Regions from separate parts of the Paenibacillus sp. RRE4 genome, predicted to be linked through region 1. Evidence: predicted binding sites of a transcription regulator. Region 1 holds the regulator's gene; each other region holds the start of a gene.
The links. Region 1 encodes LexA, which represses DNA repair genes until DNA is damaged. Its sites were predicted from a motif close to CGAACATATGTTCG; they were not measured.

Region 1 (4,911 bases):
GTTAAATGAACAGCTATTTGCGCGAAGATTTTATGTCATCTATGATTTTAAAAATTTGCGATGAGTCCCTCTAATTCAGACAAATGTTTAATCTCGTGGTTTGGTGAGTAATTTTCATTATTTGTTTTGTTCTCGCGGTTAATCCATACTGCACGAATACCTGAAGACAACGCACCACGAATATCTGTTGTTAACTTATCGCCTACCATCATACTTTCTTCTGGCTGAACACCCAGTCTACTTAGCGCGTGCTCAAAAATAGATGGATCTGGCTTACCTTTACCAAAGCTACCTGAGATAATAATCTCATCAAAGAAAGGAGATAACTCCGGAACACCATCAAGCTTCTCTTGCTGTAAAGCAGGACATCCATTCGTCAAAAGTAACAATTTGTACTTTCCTTGCAAATGACGCAACGTATCCATCGTTTCTTCATATACATGAGGTCTCGATCTACGTTCTGCACCAAACTGTGAGGCCAGGCGCTCCGCAAGCTCCTCTTGATCGACACCCAGCTTTAGTAAACCGCGGCGCCAAGACTCCTTACGATATATTGGAGCCAATTGTTCAAGCTGACGAAATTCCGGTTGTTCTCCTCCCGTAAAGTTCGCCCAAAGTCCTTCAAATGGGTTAATCCCAATCATTTTGGTAAAAGGAAACGTTTCGTAAGATTCATATAGTTCACGTGCTTCGTTACGAACAGCTTCTTCAAGAGCTTCAGCATTAACACCTGTTTCTGCAGCTGCAATTTGACAAGTTTCATGAAAGGCTTCTCGAACACTGCGCTCGTCCCATAATAAAGTATCATCCAGGTCAAACATAATTGCTTTCAACGCCATTCCGATCATCCGTCCTTTACACGTTAATTACTTATCAATTGTTTCTACGGTAATCTGGTGTGCCTTTGCAAATTTCAGCAAGCGCTCCGTAATTGCTTCTGTATCGTAACGATTTAACAACTTGGTGAAAACCCATCTTTTTCCACGGCTGTTGTGTTCAATAACAACAGTGCCCGGCTCAAATCGGAACTTGATAATATCGTCAACCCCGATAGACCTCTCACGATTCCCCTTCGTTGTAATGATTCGGTTACTGCTAATTTTAATGTAAGGACGGCGCAACATAAAAATGACAGCCAAAAATACATAAAGAAGCATTGTAACCCAATCCCAGGTTGTCATCGGTGCTTTCACTAAAAAAGTACTCATGAACAGATACAAAAACGCCAAACCAATTAAAAAGATGGGGAACAAAAGGCTTCTGCCTTTATAAATATCCTCACCTGGATTTCCTGTGATTGGTTGACCGCTTTTTTTACGTTGCTGATTCAATTGCTTCGAATTTTTCCGAACCGTTCTCTCGAACGAACGCCGCGACATGTGAATCCCCCTTATGTGTCTTGTATCGGCTTACATAATTACTTTGCAAACCGATGTTCCCCCTTATAGTAAGCATCCCCAGCTAACATGAAGAAACCTAAATATCATAAAGATATGTTTAGGTTTCATAAATTAATGTTTGAGTTTGCCTTGGTGGCCTTGGCCTTTGTCGTCGTCAACAATCTCAATTGAATCGAGTTGCTGTCTGAAGTTGTTACGAATGTTACCCAAATAAATCTCTCTCAACTTGGCACGTTCAGCAAGTTCTTCCTCTGAGAGTCCAGCGGATTTCTGCTTGCGAGCTAATTCGTTAATACGTGCTACCAGACTATCTATATCCAAGCTTGTCCCCTCCAAAAATACAAAGTCATATTAACTTTGACATGAGAAAGGCGGCTTGTCAAGTTGGTACGCGATAACCCGCAGTGATCAGCATCTTATTTAACAAACTGAGGTAATATTAGAACTTGTCCTGTCTGGATTGTTGCTGATTCAAGCTGATTCACTTTTTTAATTGCTTCTATATATACACGTGTATCCATCGACGTTGGTTTATGTTCCAAAGAAATACTCCACAATGTTTCTCCTTGTGATACAGCAATCTTACCGCCAGGTAGTAGATCATTCTCGTTACCAGCAAAGACAGTTAGCACTGTACTACATCCAATAAAGATAATTAATGAAGCAATTGCCAGTTTAATCAATCCCTTAGTGAACTTAAGACGTGTCACGAACGTTCTGAATTGCCCTATATTAGACTTTACTGCTTCTGAATTTACAGGTTCGTAAATGCTCTGATACGTAGAATATCTCATTTCCCCGCCTCCAAACGTTTGTTCCTATCTCTTGAAATCAATATAACACGAACATTTGTTTTGTTCAAGACTTTTTTAGAACAATTGTTCGCCCTTTTTCCGACATTAAAACATCTTTTTTCATATTGAAAATTTTCTTAAAGAACAATTAAACTCTCTTTTCCAAAAAACTAATGAGTCTGAATCGAAAATAATATAGAAATAGTATGATTTCTTTAGAACTTATGTTTGTACGAACGGAGGTTCTATGTTATAATTTTCCCAAACGTTACTAAAATGGGGTTGATACGGTATGTCGAAGATATCCAGCAGGCAACAGGCTATCCTGGAGTTTATACGAAATGAAGTCCGTTTGAAGGGGTATCCTCCTTCCGTAAGAGAGATTGGCGAAGCCGTTGGACTGGCTTCCAGTTCCACAGTGCATGGACACTTGGATCGTTTGGAGAAGAAAGGGTTAATTAGACGTGACCCAACCAAACCAAGAGCGATTGAATTGTTAAGCCAGGAAGAGTCTGAGCATTCTCATCAGTTCGCCCACAGCGTTGCACGAATTCCGGTCGTGGGTAAAGTAACAGCTGGTGTGCCGATTACGGCAACTGAAAATATTGAAGACTATTTCCCTCTTCCTACACATTATGTAGGGGAACAGAAAGTATTTATGCTTTCCGTTGTTGGAGACAGTATGATTGAAGCGGGTATTGTTAATGGAGACTATGTAATCGTTCGTCAGCAACAAACTGCTGATAATGGGGACATTGTCGTTGCCATGACTGAGGACGATGAAGCAACAGTGAAGACTTTTTATAAGGAAAAGGATCACATTCGCCTTCAACCGGAAAATGCAACATTGGAACCATTGCGGTTGAAACACGTTAGTATTCTAGGCAAGGTCATTGGTCTTTTCCGCGATATTCATTAATGCATATTAGTTTATTAAATTGCTAATACGTTCTACCTGATAGAATACGAAAGAGGTTGCCCTGATTAACAGGACAACCTCTTTCTTTTGGTTTAATAATTGGGGCATATCATTTACTAACCAACTACTCTAATAATTGAATGCGCTGAACAAGAGATTATTTAGTGCGTTTAAGAATGCTTTTATGATGTGAAAATACTTCAAAGCTTTGTTGTCCATGGTAAGAACCCATGCCACTCTCTCCCACACCCCCAAATGGCAAATAATGCGAGGTCATGTGAGATAGAGTGTCATTAATACAGCCTCCACCAAAAGAAACCTGATTCAATACCTGCTCCTGTAAAGCTTCATTTTCAGTAAATAAATACAAAGCAAGTGGTTTAGGCCGACGAACAATTTCATTGAGCATTGGATTCAGATCACGATACGTAAATACGGGCAGAATAGGTCCAAAGATCTCTTCCTGCATTACCGGTGAATCCCAATCGATATCGCCAAGAACAGTCGGTTCAATCATAAGCTGATCCCGATTCGAACGCCCTCCCATTAAAGTTTTGCCATTCGTAAGGAAAGCGGTCAAACGATCAAAGTTACGTGTGTTAACGATATGAGGAAAATCCTTATTTTGCATCACATCATCCCCGAATTTATCGCGAACCTCGGCTTTGATTTCCTCGATGAGTTGATCATGTACCTGTTCATCTACTACTAAATAGTCCGGTGCAACACAGGTTTGACCTGCATTCAGAAATTTACCGCGCACAAGACGTTGTGCTGCCAGTTTCAGATCAGCATCCTGATGCACAATGGCTGGACTTTTACCGCCTAACTCTAACGTCACTGGAGTTAAGTGCTCTGCTGCAGCTTTCATGACAATACGACCAACCCCTGTGCTGCCTGTAAAGAAAATATAATCGAACTTCTCATTAAGCAGTGCTGTACTCGTTTCAACTTCTCCTTCCATAACAGCAATGTACTCCTCAGGGTATATGTCCTGGATAAGATCGTTAATTAAACGAGACGTCGCTGGTGTAAGCTCAGAAGGTTTGATCACAGCACAGTTCCCTGCAGCAATTGCACCGATTAGCGGCCCAAACGCCAGTTGGAACGGATAATTCCAAGGCGCGATAATCAGAGCAACTCCATAAGGCTCAGGGTAAATCGTACTAGCCGCGTCTGGCATTGCAGAGCTCGTTGGAACGTTACGAGGTGTAGCCCACTCACGCAGATGTTCCAGCGTGTAATCCAATTCACCCAATACAATGCGAATCTCCGAGCCATATCCTTCAGCCTCTGATTTATTAAGATCAGCACGAAGCGCATCCAGAATACGTTGCTGGTACTTCTCGATTCCTTCTCTCAAGTTTTGCAAAGCCTGAATCCGATACTCCACTTGTTTAGTCTGTCCTGTATTAAAAAACGTACGTTGTGTACTCACAAGTTGTTTCGCTTGTTGTTCCAAAAATATCATCTCCAATTAATTTCTAAAAATTATATTGTTCAAAATCAAATTAATTATATCTTTTATATATGAAACTATCAACATACATTTGAAACAAAATACATGTTTGAGCAAGTTAATGAGAGGCTCTGTGATGTTCTATCATACCCCTTTAGCGTGTTTATGTATAACATCTAATGTGAATTTTTCATACAATGAAATTAACAGTATATGACCTCATTGAGTAGTGAATATTGTTTAATCGAACTTTCTTCATCTCCTCCTTTGATTTGTAATTCATTTACCCACAAAAAGAAAAAAAACTCACGCCAAGTGGCATAGGTATTTGAGAATTAG
Region 2 (4,911 bases), 2.5 Mb from region 1:
TTATTAATGAATATTCATGTAATTCGAAATCCTCAGTAGAACTGTAATCAAGAGTAATCTGAAATGCATCAGTCTCATTTTCATTAATGGCTTTACGATTCAGCAGTGTTCTAATTTTACGATAGTAAGGTTCATTTTCTGTAACAAAACCATATGCCATTGAACCAAACAAAACGATTCTTAATGATTCTAATATTGTTGTTTTACCAGCACCATTTTTACCGCCGAGTAGAATTACATTACGGTTAGTTGTTGTACGAAAATCAAATTTATTAAGCTCTCCATGGTAAGCTCCTATATTTCGAAGAGCAAGTTTTTGAATGTGCATTGATTGTTAATCCACCTTTATAAATGTAAGAAATCTTGTCTGAGTGTTTTATCAAATGCTTGGAATAAACCTCTTCTAACTTTCACACCTGAATATTCTTTTTCAACAGATATTAACTCTTTAAGCAAATTAAGATTGACCCCTTCTTCTTGACAGAGAGATTCTAGATCAGTAACCTGATCTTCTTTAAAAACAGGACGATCATTTTGATGCCAGTCGTAGGAAATACCTGTTTCTTCTTCAACAATTAGTGGGAGTCGATCTTCCCATTGCAAGTCATCATGCCAGTATTTACGAATTGCCTTAAGTTCTTCAAAAGTAATCACTTCGACATTAGGATCATGCAAGCGGCGTATTTCTTCCTGAGTTTGCAATAGCTTTCTTAGGATTTCTTCACGTGCTTTCATTGTAAACGGACCAACACCAAAGCGTTTTGGAGGAGCATCTGGATTTGAATCATCAAAAATTAAAACATCCAATTCTTCAACTGAGGCAAGATCGATTTTGTTTTCTTCAATGAAATGTTTGATTTCAGATTTGTAAATTCTTGCATTACTCAGATCTTCAGGATCTATACCGCCTAAATTGTTCGTCAAATAGACTTCGCCATTCATCCGATGTTTCTGTCTTTTTGTACGGTCTTCGCGAATTTGAACTAGGAAGTTTCTGAAATCATATAAAGGTCGTAACCAGTCCACGCCATTGTTAATAAACCCACTTAAAGCCTTATCCTCACTGACAACTGTACAAGTCCAGCAACCAAAACGACTATTGCCGCAAGATCCTGCACTTTCTTTAACCTCTTTATCTACGATGAGGGGGCATTCACTACTTGAATCTTGATAGAGTTGAAGTAACTCATTATTGTCATCGCCCCAAGGCGATTCATGCTGCAATAAAAATTCCCATACATCATCTAGATTGTAGGAGCGGATCGGTGCAAAAACAAATGCATTACGAAGAGTAGAATGACGCATTAAATTTGAACCTTCTATAGTATGAGATTGCATTACTCCTGCTCTTGTTGAACTTTCTGAATCGCGTACTCCTAGTAGCATAACGACTTCACCAAACTGATCTACCTTATCCAAAATAAAACGGTTTGCAGGTTCAATTTTCAAGCGATCTGTGCACCATCTGAATTTTTGACGAGGAGTAGGATACCCTTTTCCGATAATAGAAGCCCAAAACGTTTGTTCAACTTTTGGACGTACTTTGTGAGTTTCGATAGGCAAACCTATTGCAAGTGCTTTGTTTTGTATGCGTCCAAGAGTTCTAGTAATTTTGTCAATAATTAGAGGTGTTTCTACTTGCGTATCGGATGAAATAACGTATACCTTTTTCTTCAGAAGAGAAGGTTCCAATTCGGTCAAGGCTTGGAAAACCAGCTGTACAACCGCTGTTGAATCTTTTCCTCCACTGAATCCGACGACCCACGGCCGTTCATCAGCTAAATAGACTTCTTTAACAAGTTCTTTGGCTTCTATAAACTTTGTTCCTGTATCAAATATATTAAACATCAGCAGATATACCTTCTTTTATTTTATTTTCAATTTTCTGCTCGGCTTCTGTGAGGGGGAGACCAAGTTTGATTTTTATAAGATTAGCAGTCAATTGAATGGTCTCATTAGTCTTATTTATACGTCCAGTTTGTCCGTAAGCTCGCCCTAGCCAATCCGCTTTATTATCTCGATTCCAGTCAATTTTTGAGAACTTTTTAACATATGAATCCCATTCATCTGCATGATAACGATAAAGATAGTGACCGACTATACCAACAGCTTCTAGAAATACACCATGGGCGACAACGGAGCCAACACGAAGATCTCTTGGAGAGGTTCGCTTATTAAATACATCTTGCCATTCATTAATAGAAACACAAAGAAGAGCCCAAAAATCGGATACGAATTTCTTCTCCGGTTCCGAAATCAACTCACCTTTACGTTTTCCTAAAAGCCTACATATTGTATTAAATATGTGATTCAGTGCAAATAATTTTGGAGAATTTTTAGACAAAGAAACTTTTTCACGATCTGTATAACGTTCTAACAAAGGGATTTCATTAATTAGACTTTTGGTAATCAAGGATAGTTGATCTCGATGATCATATAAAATTCCGATCGAAGACGTAGTGTTTACCGCATGACGGTTCAGATCCGAAAACATTTGCTGGGAGCGCACCAGTCCGAGATCGTGAAAGAAAACTACAGAAATTGTCTCATCACCAAGTTCGGGTGAGATTTTGAGAGCTTCTTCAATAGCTGCTCGTCTATGTTGCCCGTCATTAATGAGAAATTGAGCATCTAAAGAAATATTTAAGTATCCTAGGTCCTTAAACTCTTCCGACTGTGGCTGAAAAATCAATTCGCCATTTACCGACGCTGTTAAGGAAGAAAAAATATAATCTCCAGGATTCTCAAGAATATAATTTGTAATATCCGGAATTCTTGATTTATTCATTAAGCGTTGTGCACGGTGATCGGCCGGAATTTCCTCCTCATCAAAAAGGAATATCCTGGGTATTAATTTCAATGGACACATTACTGTATAAAAATCTCTTCCAGCTTGAATCCCGCGAATTGCTGGAAAACTATAACTAAAATTCATAGGCATCCTCCTGTTTTACGTACGTAATAACGTAGAATGTATATTGATTTTATCGTAATACGAACGAATGTTCAATGTCTAAATTACATAATAAAGTAAATATAGTACGTAATTACGTGAATAAAAGATGAAGACATAATGAAATAACGAGGTACATTCGATCTTCTTGGATCGATGTACCTCGTTATTTTAGTTTTTATCGTAAGTATCAAAGATTTCCGTAATGACATTAAGCACCATTAGAGTGTGCTTAGGTTCGTGGGTTCTTAGAAGAGAAATAATCTTAACAATATTTTCATCATAATGTGAGAGCTCTTCACGCTCTTTAACATATGTAAACAGTTCGTATACGCCGACATCTAGGGCAGCCGCAATCTTCTCTAGATTTTTCAATGATATGTTTCGTTCTGCTCTTTCAATGAAACCAATGTAACTCGGATTAAATCCCGCATTTTCAGCTAATACCTCTTGAGAAAGACCTTTAGCCTTTCTTAGATCTCTGATCCTCGCGCCCACCAGTTCCAAAAGTTCAGACATATGAACACCTCTCTTTAATTAGAAGTGTAGAGAAAGAACTATGGTTATTTAACTAACAGAAAATAAGTTATTTGTAATAAAAACTACTATGTAGTAATATTTCAGTTATATCTTGTCCAAAATAACAAATATCATAACAGGGTGTTCAATGTATGGGTGATTTCTAAACTAATATATTGAGGAGTTGATTGATATGAATCACGTTTACTCCTACACGAATCGGCAGAATGAAGAATTTGCTATTGGCCTGAATGATAGTTTGTCTCGCTTAAAGACTGAGACAATTGAATATCAGAAACTTTCCAATCATCACATCAAACTTGCCAACATTATGCATAGTCACAATCAATTCCAAGCTTGTCTCATCCTCTGCGATTGGGCACTAGCTTGCATGGTCAAAGCATTATATATCCAAAAGTATCATGCAGTACATCCGCCGGAGGAGCTCACCATGAATGAGATTTTGCCTTTAGTGCATACGGATACTGAGCCCGGGCTGGATATTGCTTTGTTCATTGGTACGATTCAACATATATCTTCCTTAGAGAAGTTTGATCAAGGGCAGACAATAAAACCAAATTACATTAAGAAACTACTTCAACGAACAGAAGAAATACTGAAAGAGTTAGAAAACCGATCAAAGTAAGCTACATCAGAGCTAGCATAAGCTAGAGATCCAATGTACGTTTAGGATGACTAGATTTCTTTTGAGAAGGGTTCGATAAATGTACTTAAAGATAATTTTTTGGGATTATAATTAGAATATATTAGGCTGACATATATGAAATGCTTCTTCTAACATGTTTGAAGAATAACGGATTGGAGTGAGATGATGAGAGTGCAGCTTAAAGATACAGTAACATTACAAAGCAATTTATCATTGGATCAAAGCTATATCGTATATGAGATAGAATCTACGGCTTCAGGAAATAAGTACTATAGAATTGAAAATGAAGCGAAGCAGGTTGTTCCGTATGATTCGATGTTATTTGATGTAGTTTCAGATAAATTATATGGTGAATGGACGGTCTTAAACAAGTCTAATCAATCATCTGCCAGAGTTCCCGGGGAGTTCGCTTATATCCCATTTTGGGAAGAGTTTTATAATGATGATCCAAGGGCTTTACGTGCTTTTAGACAAGTTAAGGCTAGACTATATCTCGCAGAATTAGAAGCGTTCGAAACTAAAGATATTCTGGAGAGTAACAACGAAGATGAGATTTACTTTGTTTTTAATATGTTAATACGCACGAAGTGTGACATATTCACACATGAAGTAATTCAGTTCGCCAAGACAAGGCTGGTAGAGCATATCTATTCAGAAGATGATTTGTTGATAACTGCATTCGAGTATTTGAGTTTATTCAAAGAAGAATATATCCATGCATTTTTTATAGATTACTTGACCAATATTGAACTTGGAAATGATAAACTAACAA
Region 3 (4,911 bases), 820 kb from region 1:
AGAATCCATTCGTTCCCGGAGCGTCATAAAACTGCCAGCCCCCAATTTAAAAGATACGGTGATTCGGCAAACGTAGCGGAGGGGACGAAATCGAATCCAAGGAAGCGAAGCGTTCGCCTTTGTCACCGGATTTTCCCTTTGAAGAAGGGAATCCAAAAAATCCGAGGACAACAGCGATCATAGAATCAATTCGTCCCCGGAGCGGCCTTTGCCGCCAAAACCTATCTGTTCAACTAACTTACGAAAGAAGTGGATCAATCTTGCCATCCGTTACATTGGAACGAAGCCGCAAAAAGCGGTTGGAACATGCACATCCCTGGATTTTCAATAATGAAATTGCATCCGTAGACGGCAACCCGGAACCGGGCGATATCGTCAATGTACTTAATCACCAAGGTCGCTATTTGGCGACAGGTTATTATAATCCGGCTTCCCAGATTACCGTTCGTGTAGTCTCATACCAGCCTTTGGAGTTTGAACAGATGGATACCGCCTTTTTTGCGGCTCGTTTCCATGATTGTCTGCGTCACCGTGAACGCTTTATCCAGGATGGCGAAGCCTACCGTCTTGTTTATGGCGAAGCCGATTTTCTGCCTGGATTGATCGTTGATCGTTTTGGTAGCATTTTAGTTGTGCAGATCCTTACACTGGGTATGGATCGTTGCCGTGAAGCCATCGTGCAGGCTCTCATTGAAGTGATGCAGCCGGAAGGTATATATGAGCGCAGTGATGTCTCCATTCGTGAACTGGAAGGTCTGGAGCAGATCAAAGGACCGCTCTACGGGGAATGCCCGCGTCATGTGACTGTGACCGAGAATGGGCTACTTATCAAGGTGGACATCGTGGAAGGACAGAAAACAGGGTATTTCTTCGACCAGCGTGAAAACCGGGCTGCTATTGAACCATTGATGAAAGGCTGGGGATACAAAAGCGGCATCACCGTGCAACAGGTCGAGCATGAAGGAACAGAACAGCTGTTGCCTGTGAACAAAGGTGGTAAAGTGGTTACTTTCCCTTATTGGGACGGTGCCACCGTGCTGGAATGTTTCTCTCATACCGGTAGCTTTACCCTGAATGCTTGCAAATTCGGAGCGAAGAAAGTAACCTGTCTCGATATTTCCGAGCATGCGATCGAGAGTGCACGAACCAATGTGGAGCTAAATGGTTTCACGGATCGGGTTGAGTTCGTTGTAGCAGATGCTTTTCAATATCTACGTGAGCAAGTCAAAGGACTTGATGAGCGCAATGCACGAGCAAAAGCTGCGGAGCAAAAGGTAGATACCTCCAAAGCATTGTCCAGTGCTGGAAAAACGTTTGATGTCGTTATCCTTGATCCACCTGCCTTCGCCAAAACAAAATCAGCAGTCAAAGGGGCATGCCGCGGCTACAAGGACATCAACTTGCAGGGCATGAAACTGGTCAACGAGGGTGGATATTTGGTAACCGCAAGCTGTTCCTACCACATGCGTCCTGACCTCTTCCTGGAAACCATTGCGGATGCAGCTGAAGATGCAGGTAAAGTACTGCGTTTAATTGACTGGAAAGCGGCCGGTAAGGATCACCCGCAAATTTTGGACGTAGATGAAGGGCATTACCTGAAGTTCGCTATTTTTGAAGTGAGAAGCAAAAAAAATTAAGAATACTCTGTTTTTAGAATGACATCTACCCTATGAGATAGACACTTTAAAAAGTCCATCTTATAGGGTATTTTGTTTATGAGGAAAAGCTCGATCTTGGCGAACAGCTTATCTTATTGGCCGAAAAGGAACAGTGTTCAGTCCTTGTCCTGACTCATTAAAGACTAGGTTAGCAACGGCAGGATTTAATTTCGAAAAAGGAGGAGGTCTGCTCGCTATGGTTACGGGTAGGTTATTTGAAACGCGTAATTATAGACGTAGCAGGCGTACATTGACATGCGTAATTTAAAAGATGGTGTTCGAAAACAATTTTATGCTGAATTGCGGCAAATCATTGCGGCAGAAGGGTATGAGGAATATAGAGAGGCTGATTCCAGCCCCACCGACTATACTTTCAGAAAAAATGTCAAGCCGGGCATTGTTTGGAGCTTACATAGTCATCTGACTCATTCAAAACCTCCGTATGCTGTGTTTACAATCATGGCCTGCCGTTATGAAGCTGCCACTGAACGTTTACGTACATTTCTCGACAAGCATCAAATAAGGTTGATCTCCAATGTTCCAGTCGGCTTCGGCAATAGTGTTGAAAAGTATACACAGCAAAAACATTCTGTTCTTGTTTCCTCTGAAAATATACAAGAAGCTGCTCGGCAAACAGCAGACAGATTCAAAGAAGCTGAAAGCAAGTATTTGTTGCCGCGCATAGAGCAAGGTTTTGCTGTTGATGAATATTTGACCAAACGACCACACCAATGGCCTACGGGAGATCTTTTTAACTGTTGCGTAACGATTTTAAGCTACGGATTGCTAACCAATGATCAGGCATTAGTGCAAAAGGGGATTGAACGTACATTCGAGATTTTGAACAAGCCGGGATATAGCCAGAGAAACCGGGATTTTTTCGAGGCCTTGCAGAAGGCTGTAGAGCATGAATTCATTTAACGAAATGGTAAGCTTGAAAACAACTACTAGGCGTATCTGTCACAGAATTTGGTGATAACGTCAATCCACAAGAAGCTGCTGGCTGTATCGAACAGGCGGTGGCTTTTTTTTATAGCCATATTGTGTTCTTATTTGGTGGATCATGGCAAACGTATGTTCCGAAGCGGAGAAGGTATGGTATACTGGAAATTAAAATCTTGTACGTGCAGTTTGGAGGATGACACATGTCCGTACGCTTTGTTATTGGCCGGGCAGGCAGTGGTAAAAGCACACTGATTACCCGAGAAATCACATCTCTGCTTAGGCAGGAGCCTCAAGGAAAACCACTAATTCTGCTCGTTCCCGAACAAAGCTCGTTCCGGACAGAGCAGGCACTGGTATCTTCGGGAGACATCAAAGGTACGATGCGTGCCGAAGTACTTGGATTTCGTCGTCTGGCTTATCGTGTCATGCAGGAAGCTGGCGGTTCTGCTCGCGTTCCGATCGGAGCCGAGGGCAAGAAGATGCTTTTATATAAAGTCATTCAGCGTAGGAAAGAAGAACTGAGACTGTTTGCTGCTTCGGGAAGCCAGCTTGGCTTTATAGGGGAATTGACTAATTTGTATAGTGAGTTTAAACGTTATGAAGTTCATGCTTCGGCACTCGAAGAAGGGCTTGCAACATGGAGCATCGCATCGGCTTCACCTATCTTGGAAGACAAGCTTCACGATTTGAATCTAATCTACCATGATTATGAGATGGAATTGGCTGATTTATATATAGATGATGAAGATACACTGAATGAACTGACAGGTCGTTTGCCAGAAAGTACATGGTTGCAGGGGGCCGAGGTGTGGATTGACGGATTCCATGGATTCACTCCTCAGGAGATGAGTGTAATAGGACAGCTCATGTTACAAGCTTCGTCTGTAACGATTTCCCTGACGCTTGACCGTGCATACGAACAAGGGATGATGCCTGGAGAACTGGAATTATTTTATCCAACGGCAAGTGCTTACGCGCGTCTCAAAGGAATGGCTGAACATTTGGGTGTGTCTGCCGGGACAATCGTCCTTCATGATGAAGTCTTGCCGAGATTCAAGGAGCGGCCGGGACTTGCCCATCTAGAGTCCGGTTTTGATCGGCGAGTTCGCTGGAGAAGTCAGGGCGAGGATTCGGGTATACGTTTGATCGCTGCAGAGAATCGCCGGGCAGAGCTGGAGGGCGCGCTACGCGAGATGCGTCGCCTGACGCAAGAAGAAGGGGCAAGATATCGGGATATGGCGGTATTGGTTCGTGGATTGGAGACCTATGCTGATATTGCAGAGCCGTTATTCAAGGATTATGATGTTCCGGTCTTTCTGGACAGAAGACGAAGTGAGTTACACCATCCATTATCCGAATTTATCCGTTCGGCACTGGATATCGTTCGCCGCAACTGGCGTTATGAGGATGTTTTCCGCTGTGTCAAGACGGATATGTTGCTTCCGCTGGATGGTTCAATCACGCGTGAGGATATGGATCAACTGGAGAACTATGTGCTCGCTTGCGGTATCCATGGATATCGCTGGACCGATGGTAAGCCGTGGAAGTATGTACCGAGTCTGTCTTTGGAGAATCAGGGTCATGAAGGAAGTAGCCGTGGACGCGACGCAGTGTTATCGTTGATGGAAAGCTGCCGAACCTTGATTACGTCAGCACTCGGCCCGTTTGAGAAACGAATGAAAAAAGCAAAAACGGCTACTGCTCAGTGCGAGGCATTATTTAGACTGCTAGAGGATGCTGACATTGCACATAAGCTGGATCAGATGTCTGCTGAAGCCAAGGCACAGGGTGACCCGGAACGTTCTAGAGAGCATCGTCAAATGTGGGGAGCCGTATTGGATCTTCTTGACCAGATGGTTGATATGATGGGCAATGAACGTCTGGATATCACTTTGTTTGCGGGTATGATGGAGACGGGACTGACGGAACTCAAGCTGGGGCTTGTTCCCCCGGCCCTTGACCAGGTGTTGTTTGGTTCGATGGATCGTACACGTCTGCGTGACATGAAATATGTATTTATTCTTGGTGCGGTTGATGGGGAACTGCCAGCGATCCCTCAGGACAACGGAGTACTCACGGAGCAGGAAAGATTGTTGCTGACAGAGAGAGGCATGGGGCTGGGTCCTGGTGCAACGAGACTCATGCTGGATGAACGTTTTCTCATCTATACCGCTCTGACCGCTGCCAGCAAGCAGTTATGGCTGAGCTTTCCTGTCGCAGATGATGAAGGTAAATCACTACTCCCTTCCGAGATTGTGCGCCATGTACGCAAAATGTTTGGCTTGCAGGAGCAACCCTTGCTTGCCCA
Region 4 (4,911 bases), 1.1 Mb from region 1:
TGAAGGTGAAGAGTCAGATTCAGGGAGACCAGCTTCGGGTGACAGGTAAGAGCAAAAATGATCTGCAAGCCGTTATGCAACTTCTTAATGGAGCTAACTTGCCACTGGATCTGCAATATACCAATTTTAAATAAAAAGTTCTTGTACAGAAATGTCTTTTTGACACTGTATTGGTACGTATATTATACTGAATGTGCATTGCTGGCAGTCATGCATCAAGTCCAGTCTTCATCGTTAGCTGACTTTGTGAAAAGCAGTACACTTCTGGAAGTCACCGGAGCGTTTAAAAGCAGTTTTGCGTTTGAGCGGTAGACTTTATTTTTTGCGTTTCTACATAGGCTTTTATGTAAATATAAGTCGACGTTTCAATCGTTTATTTCTTGCTTCAGATGATGAACGGAATTAAGATGATTGTTTGAAGTAATGGAGGATACAAAGGGAGGGCGTCTTGTGAATTTACCCAACCGGATTACGCTTGCACGAATTTGCTTAATCCCTTTTTTGATGGTGTTTCTGCTTGTGGATTTTCCGTTTTATCCCGAGCCGTTACATCTTGGGAGCTTTACGCTTCCGTATAATCAGTTAATTGCTGCTTTTATTTTTATCGTTGCTGCAAGCACGGATGGAATAGACGGCTATCTTGCAAGGAAAAACAATATGGTCACCAATCTAGGCAAACTGCTGGATCCTCTGGCAGACAAGCTTCTGGTTACCGCTGTTTTGATTTCATTGGTTCAAATGGGCAAGCTGGATTCATGGATTGCAGTCGTTATTATCAGCCGTGAATTTGCCGTGACCGGTCTACGTCAGATTGCTTTGTTGGACGGTTCGGTTGTAGCTGCGAGTGCATGGGGCAAACTGAAAACAGTAGTTCAGATTGTAGCCATTGTTTTGCTGTTGCTGAATAATTTCCCCTTCTCATACACAGGTATTCATGTCGATGAAATTGCGGTATGGGTAGCGGCTCTGATCACCATCTGGTCTGGAATTGACTACTTTATCAAAAACAAAAACCTGCTTCATTTATCAAAAGCGTAATGATTTAAGCTGAAACGGGTAATGATGAAAGACTCATTGGGTCAAAGGGCAATAGGAGCTCATCCTATTGCCCTTTGATTACTCCACATGTGTACAGGAGGAAGCGAAAATGAAGGCAGAGATTATTGCAGTTGGGACAGAGTTACTGCTGGGACAGATCGTAAATACCAATGCCAGATACCTTTCCCGGGAGCTTGCTGCAATGGGGATTGACGTATATTTTCAAACGGTAGTTGGAGATAATCAGAATCGGCTAAGTGAAGCGATACGCATCGCGCAGGGCCGTGCAGACATTATTTTATTTTCCGGGGGCATCGGGCCAACGCAGGATGATTTGACTAAAGACGCGCTGGCCGCAGTGTTGAATCGGAAGTTGCACATCGACCGTATGGCTATGGATAAAATTGAAGGTTTCTTCCGCGATCGGAATGTGGAAATGACGGAAAATAACCGGCGCCAAGCCATTGTTCTCGAGGGTGGAACCCCTCTGGCGAATGAAACCGGACTTGCTGCAGGAAACGCGATTGCGGATAACGATAAATATTATGTTGTTATGCCTGGGCCACCTAAAGAATTGATTCCAATGTTCGAGCAGGAAGTCAAGCCTTGGTTGCTCCAGCACGCCCTTACAGAAGAAATGCCGATCTATTCAAGAATGTTGAAATTCGCAGGCATTGGAGAATCTGCTCTGGAGGATCGGTTGTTAGATTTGATCGACGGGCAGACAGACCCGACTATTGCTCCCTACGCGAGCGAGGGAGAAGTAACCGTACGTGTGTCCACCAAGGCTGCGAGCGAAGGAGAAGCCAAGCTGAAGCTGGATGCGATGGAAGTGCAGATCCGTGAACGTTTATCTGAACATCTCTACGCTAACGAGGATGTGCCTATAGAGTATACGATTGTTACAATGATGTCTGATATGGGGCTGACTCTGAGCGCGGCCGAAAGCTGCACAGGAGGGCTTGTGATGCAGAGCTTAACTTCGGTGCCTGGAAGTGCCTCCATGTTAAAAGGAGGCATTGTATGTTACTCTAATGAGATCAAAGAAAAGCTGTTAAATGTACCTCACAGTTACCTGGAGGGTGAAGATGCACCAGGTGCCGTTAGCCCAGAGGTGGCAAAAGTGCTCGCAGAGCAGATCCGTATGATCGGGGATGCTGACTTTGGATTGGCGATTACTGGAGTAGCCGGCCCGGGATATTCGGAACGCAAACCGCCAGGCCTCGTGTTTATCGCTTTGGCTGAGCGTGGGAAGGATACGGAGATTCATGAACTCCGGATTAACGGTAACCGGGAAACGGTTCGCATTCGCTCGGCAAAAGCCATTCTGTATCGCTTATGGCAAAAGTTAGTCGCTATTGATTGATGATTACGCAGGCAGATTGCATTTGCATAATTGAGGAAGTATAATAGATCGTAGACGGAAGAACCGTAAAATGTGGCTTCACAGCCTTGTTTACGGTTCTTTTTCTGTTTTTTCATCGATTTCCATGAGGAAGAGGCGCCTCGGCCTGAACAAAAAAAACGAATGTATGTTCGAAAAAAAGCTTGGCAAACGAGTTAAAACAAGGTATCATTAAATTATAAACAGTAAAGGGTGTGAGTTTATTGTCAGACCGTCGTGCCGCGCTTGATATGGCGCTCCGTCAAATAGAGAAGCAATTTGGTAAAGGTTCCATCATGAAATTGGGTGAGTCAACTCACATGAATGTGGAAATCATTCCCAGCGGATCTTTGGCTTTGGATATTGCATTAGGAACAGGCGGCTTGCCTAAAGGCCGTATTGTTGAAATATATGGACCTGAATCTTCAGGTAAAACAACTGTGGCATTGCATGCCATTGCTGAAGTTCAACGTGTAGGTGGACAAGCTGCGTTTATCGATGCTGAGCATGCGCTTGATCCGAATTATGCAAGCAAACTGGGCGTTAACATTGATGAATTGCTCTTATCACAACCGGATACAGGTGAGCAGGGATTGGAGATCGCCGAGGCTCTTGTACGTAGTGGTGCAGTAGATATCATTGTTATTGACTCGGTAGCAGCGCTTGTACCAAAAGCGGAGATTGAAGGAGAGATGGGAGATTCCCACGTTGGTCTGCAGGCTCGTTTGATGTCTCAGGCACTCCGTAAATTGTCCGGTGCAATCAGTAAATCCAAAACGATTGCCATCTTCATCAACCAGCTTCGTGAGAAAGTTGGTGTTATGTTTGGTAACCCCGAAACGACACCAGGTGGCCGTGCATTGAAGTTCTATTCCACGATTCGTTTGGATGTACGCCGTATTGAGAGTATCAAATCGGGCAATGACATCACAGGTAACCGTACCCGTATTAAAGTTGTTAAAAATAAAGTAGCACCTCCGTTCAAGCAAGCAGAAGTTGATATTATGTATGGTGAAGGTATTTCCAAAGAGGGAAGTATCATCGATATCGGTACAGAGCTGGATATTGTAAACAAAAGTGGTGCTTGGTATTCGTATGAAGGTGAACGTTTAGGCCAAGGCCGTGAGAACGCAAAGCAGTTTATGAAAGAACATAAAGAAATTGCTGATGTGATTGAGCAGAAAATTCGTGAAGCCAGCAACTTGACAACGGCTGTTCCTGCTCCAACGAGTGAGGAGCAAGAAAAAGAGGCGGCTGAAGAACAGGAATTGTTCGAAATTAATGAATAATTTCTTCTGTGAGGGAGGGCTTTGCTCTTCTGTCACAGTATGAACGTGTAATGAGCGACTGCTAATGCTTAGCTAGCTAAATAGGATTGGTTTTTCGCGATGCTAACAGCCTCTGTCCATTCCGGACAGAGGCTGTTAGCATCTATGCCATCTGTAACCTAAACAAAGGGGAGCGTGAAGACCGTAGTGAAATATCGCCAAAATGAGCAAAAACTTGATGCACATGATGATGACGAAGAATTACAGGAATCAGCAGAATTACATGGTATCTCCCAATTTCCAGATGATGAAGAGCTAGTCATTACTCGGGTGGAACGAACGAAGAGTCGTGAAGCACGCTACCGAATTTCATTCGGTCACTATTCACTTACGGTTCTGGAAGATGTGATGATTAAGTACAGGATGACACGAGGCAACACTTTTATGAAGAAAGATCTGGAGGAAATTATCGTTGCGGATGAACGCCAGCGAACGTATGTGCAATCGTTACGTTTTTTGGAGTTTAAGCAGCGGACACGTCATGAATTAAAGGAGAAGCTCAAGCAAAAAGAGTTCGCTGTGCCAATCATTGATGAGGTTATGGAACGGCTTGTACAAGAGAAACTCGTTGATGATGATCTGTTTGCTAAGGAATGGACAAGACAGCGTATGGAGGGGCAACGGAAGGGAAAACTGTGGATAAGGCAAGAATTGCGTCAAAAAGGCATTGCAAATGAACTCATTGCTGAGGTACTAGATGATGTGAGTGAGGATGCAGAATACGACACTGCATTAATTGCTGGTCGCAAGAAGTGGAAACAGGTTCGTGGAGATGTGCAGGAGAAGAAACGTAAAACGTTCCCGTACTTGATGCGACGTGGTTTTAGCATGGATCTGGTGCGCCGGGTCATGAACCGTTTAATGGAAGAGGATGGGACAGAAGATGCCGAAGAGGATGAAGCATTGTTATGGGACTAGACGAGAAGACTAACAATACTGCATTCTCTTGACAATTTCTTTCGTCAAATACTAAAATGGACATGAGTCTGTAAGAAATGGACAACCCTTTTTCCTTCCAAAAAAGCGGTTTCGGTTTCTTCAGATTTAGTCCATTCCTGATTATGGGTTCACTGGAAACAGTGGATAGTACATGTAGTCATGTACTTGTGAAATGAAAATCGGCGGGGGATCGCCGTGAGTATTCGTTATTCCCAAACATAT

Region 2: the regulator LexA is predicted to act here: its motif matches at 2,996-3,009, upstream of dndB (DNA sulfur modification protein DndB).
Region 3: the regulator LexA is predicted to act here: its motif matches at 2,726-2,739, upstream of addB (helicase-exonuclease AddAB subunit AddB).
Region 4: the regulator LexA is predicted to act here: its motif matches at 2,564-2,577, upstream of recA (recombinase RecA).

The regions. Positions count from the first base shown of each region.
Region 1 covers NZ_JAUZUT010000001.1:2,625,273-2,630,183, forward strand. The annotation lists gene Q9R46_RS11820 (HAD family hydrolase) at 48-839, opposite strand; gene Q9R46_RS11825 (hypothetical protein) at 867-1,379, opposite strand; gene Q9R46_RS11830 (DUF896 domain-containing protein) at 1,512-1,721, opposite strand; gene Q9R46_RS11835 (LysM peptidoglycan-binding domain-containing protein) at 1,817-2,194, opposite strand; gene lexA (transcriptional repressor LexA) at 2,487-3,113, shown strand; gene Q9R46_RS11845 (aldehyde dehydrogenase) at 3,271-4,575, opposite strand; gene Q9R46_RS11850 (hypothetical protein) at 4,856-4,911, opposite strand, start outside.
Region 2 covers NZ_JAUZUT010000001.1:94,361-99,271, forward strand. The annotation lists gene dndD (DNA sulfur modification protein DndD) at 1-328, opposite strand, end outside; gene dndC (DNA phosphorothioation system sulfurtransferase DndC) at 346-1,848, opposite strand; gene dndB (DNA sulfur modification protein DndB) at 1,841-2,935, opposite strand; gene Q9R46_RS00420 (helix-turn-helix domain-containing protein) at 3,125-3,472, opposite strand; gene Q9R46_RS00425 (hypothetical protein) at 3,666-4,118, shown strand; gene Q9R46_RS00430 (hypothetical protein) at 4,302-4,911, shown strand, end outside.
Region 3 covers NZ_JAUZUT010000001.1:3,449,606-3,454,516, reverse strand. The annotation lists gene Q9R46_RS15570 (class I SAM-dependent rRNA methyltransferase) at 261-1,637, shown strand; gene Q9R46_RS15565 (hypothetical protein) at 1,914-2,579, shown strand; gene addB (helicase-exonuclease AddAB subunit AddB) at 2,804-4,911, shown strand, end outside.
Region 4 covers NZ_JAUZUT010000001.1:1,482,270-1,487,180, forward strand. The annotation lists gene Q9R46_RS06800 (YajQ family cyclic di-GMP-binding protein) at 1-134, shown strand, start outside; gene pgsA (CDP-diacylglycerol--glycerol-3-phosphate 3-phosphatidyltransferase) at 451-1,038, shown strand; gene Q9R46_RS06810 (competence/damage-inducible protein A) at 1,148-2,404, shown strand; gene recA (recombinase RecA) at 2,647-3,711, shown strand; gene Q9R46_RS06820 (regulatory protein RecX) at 3,886-4,668, shown strand.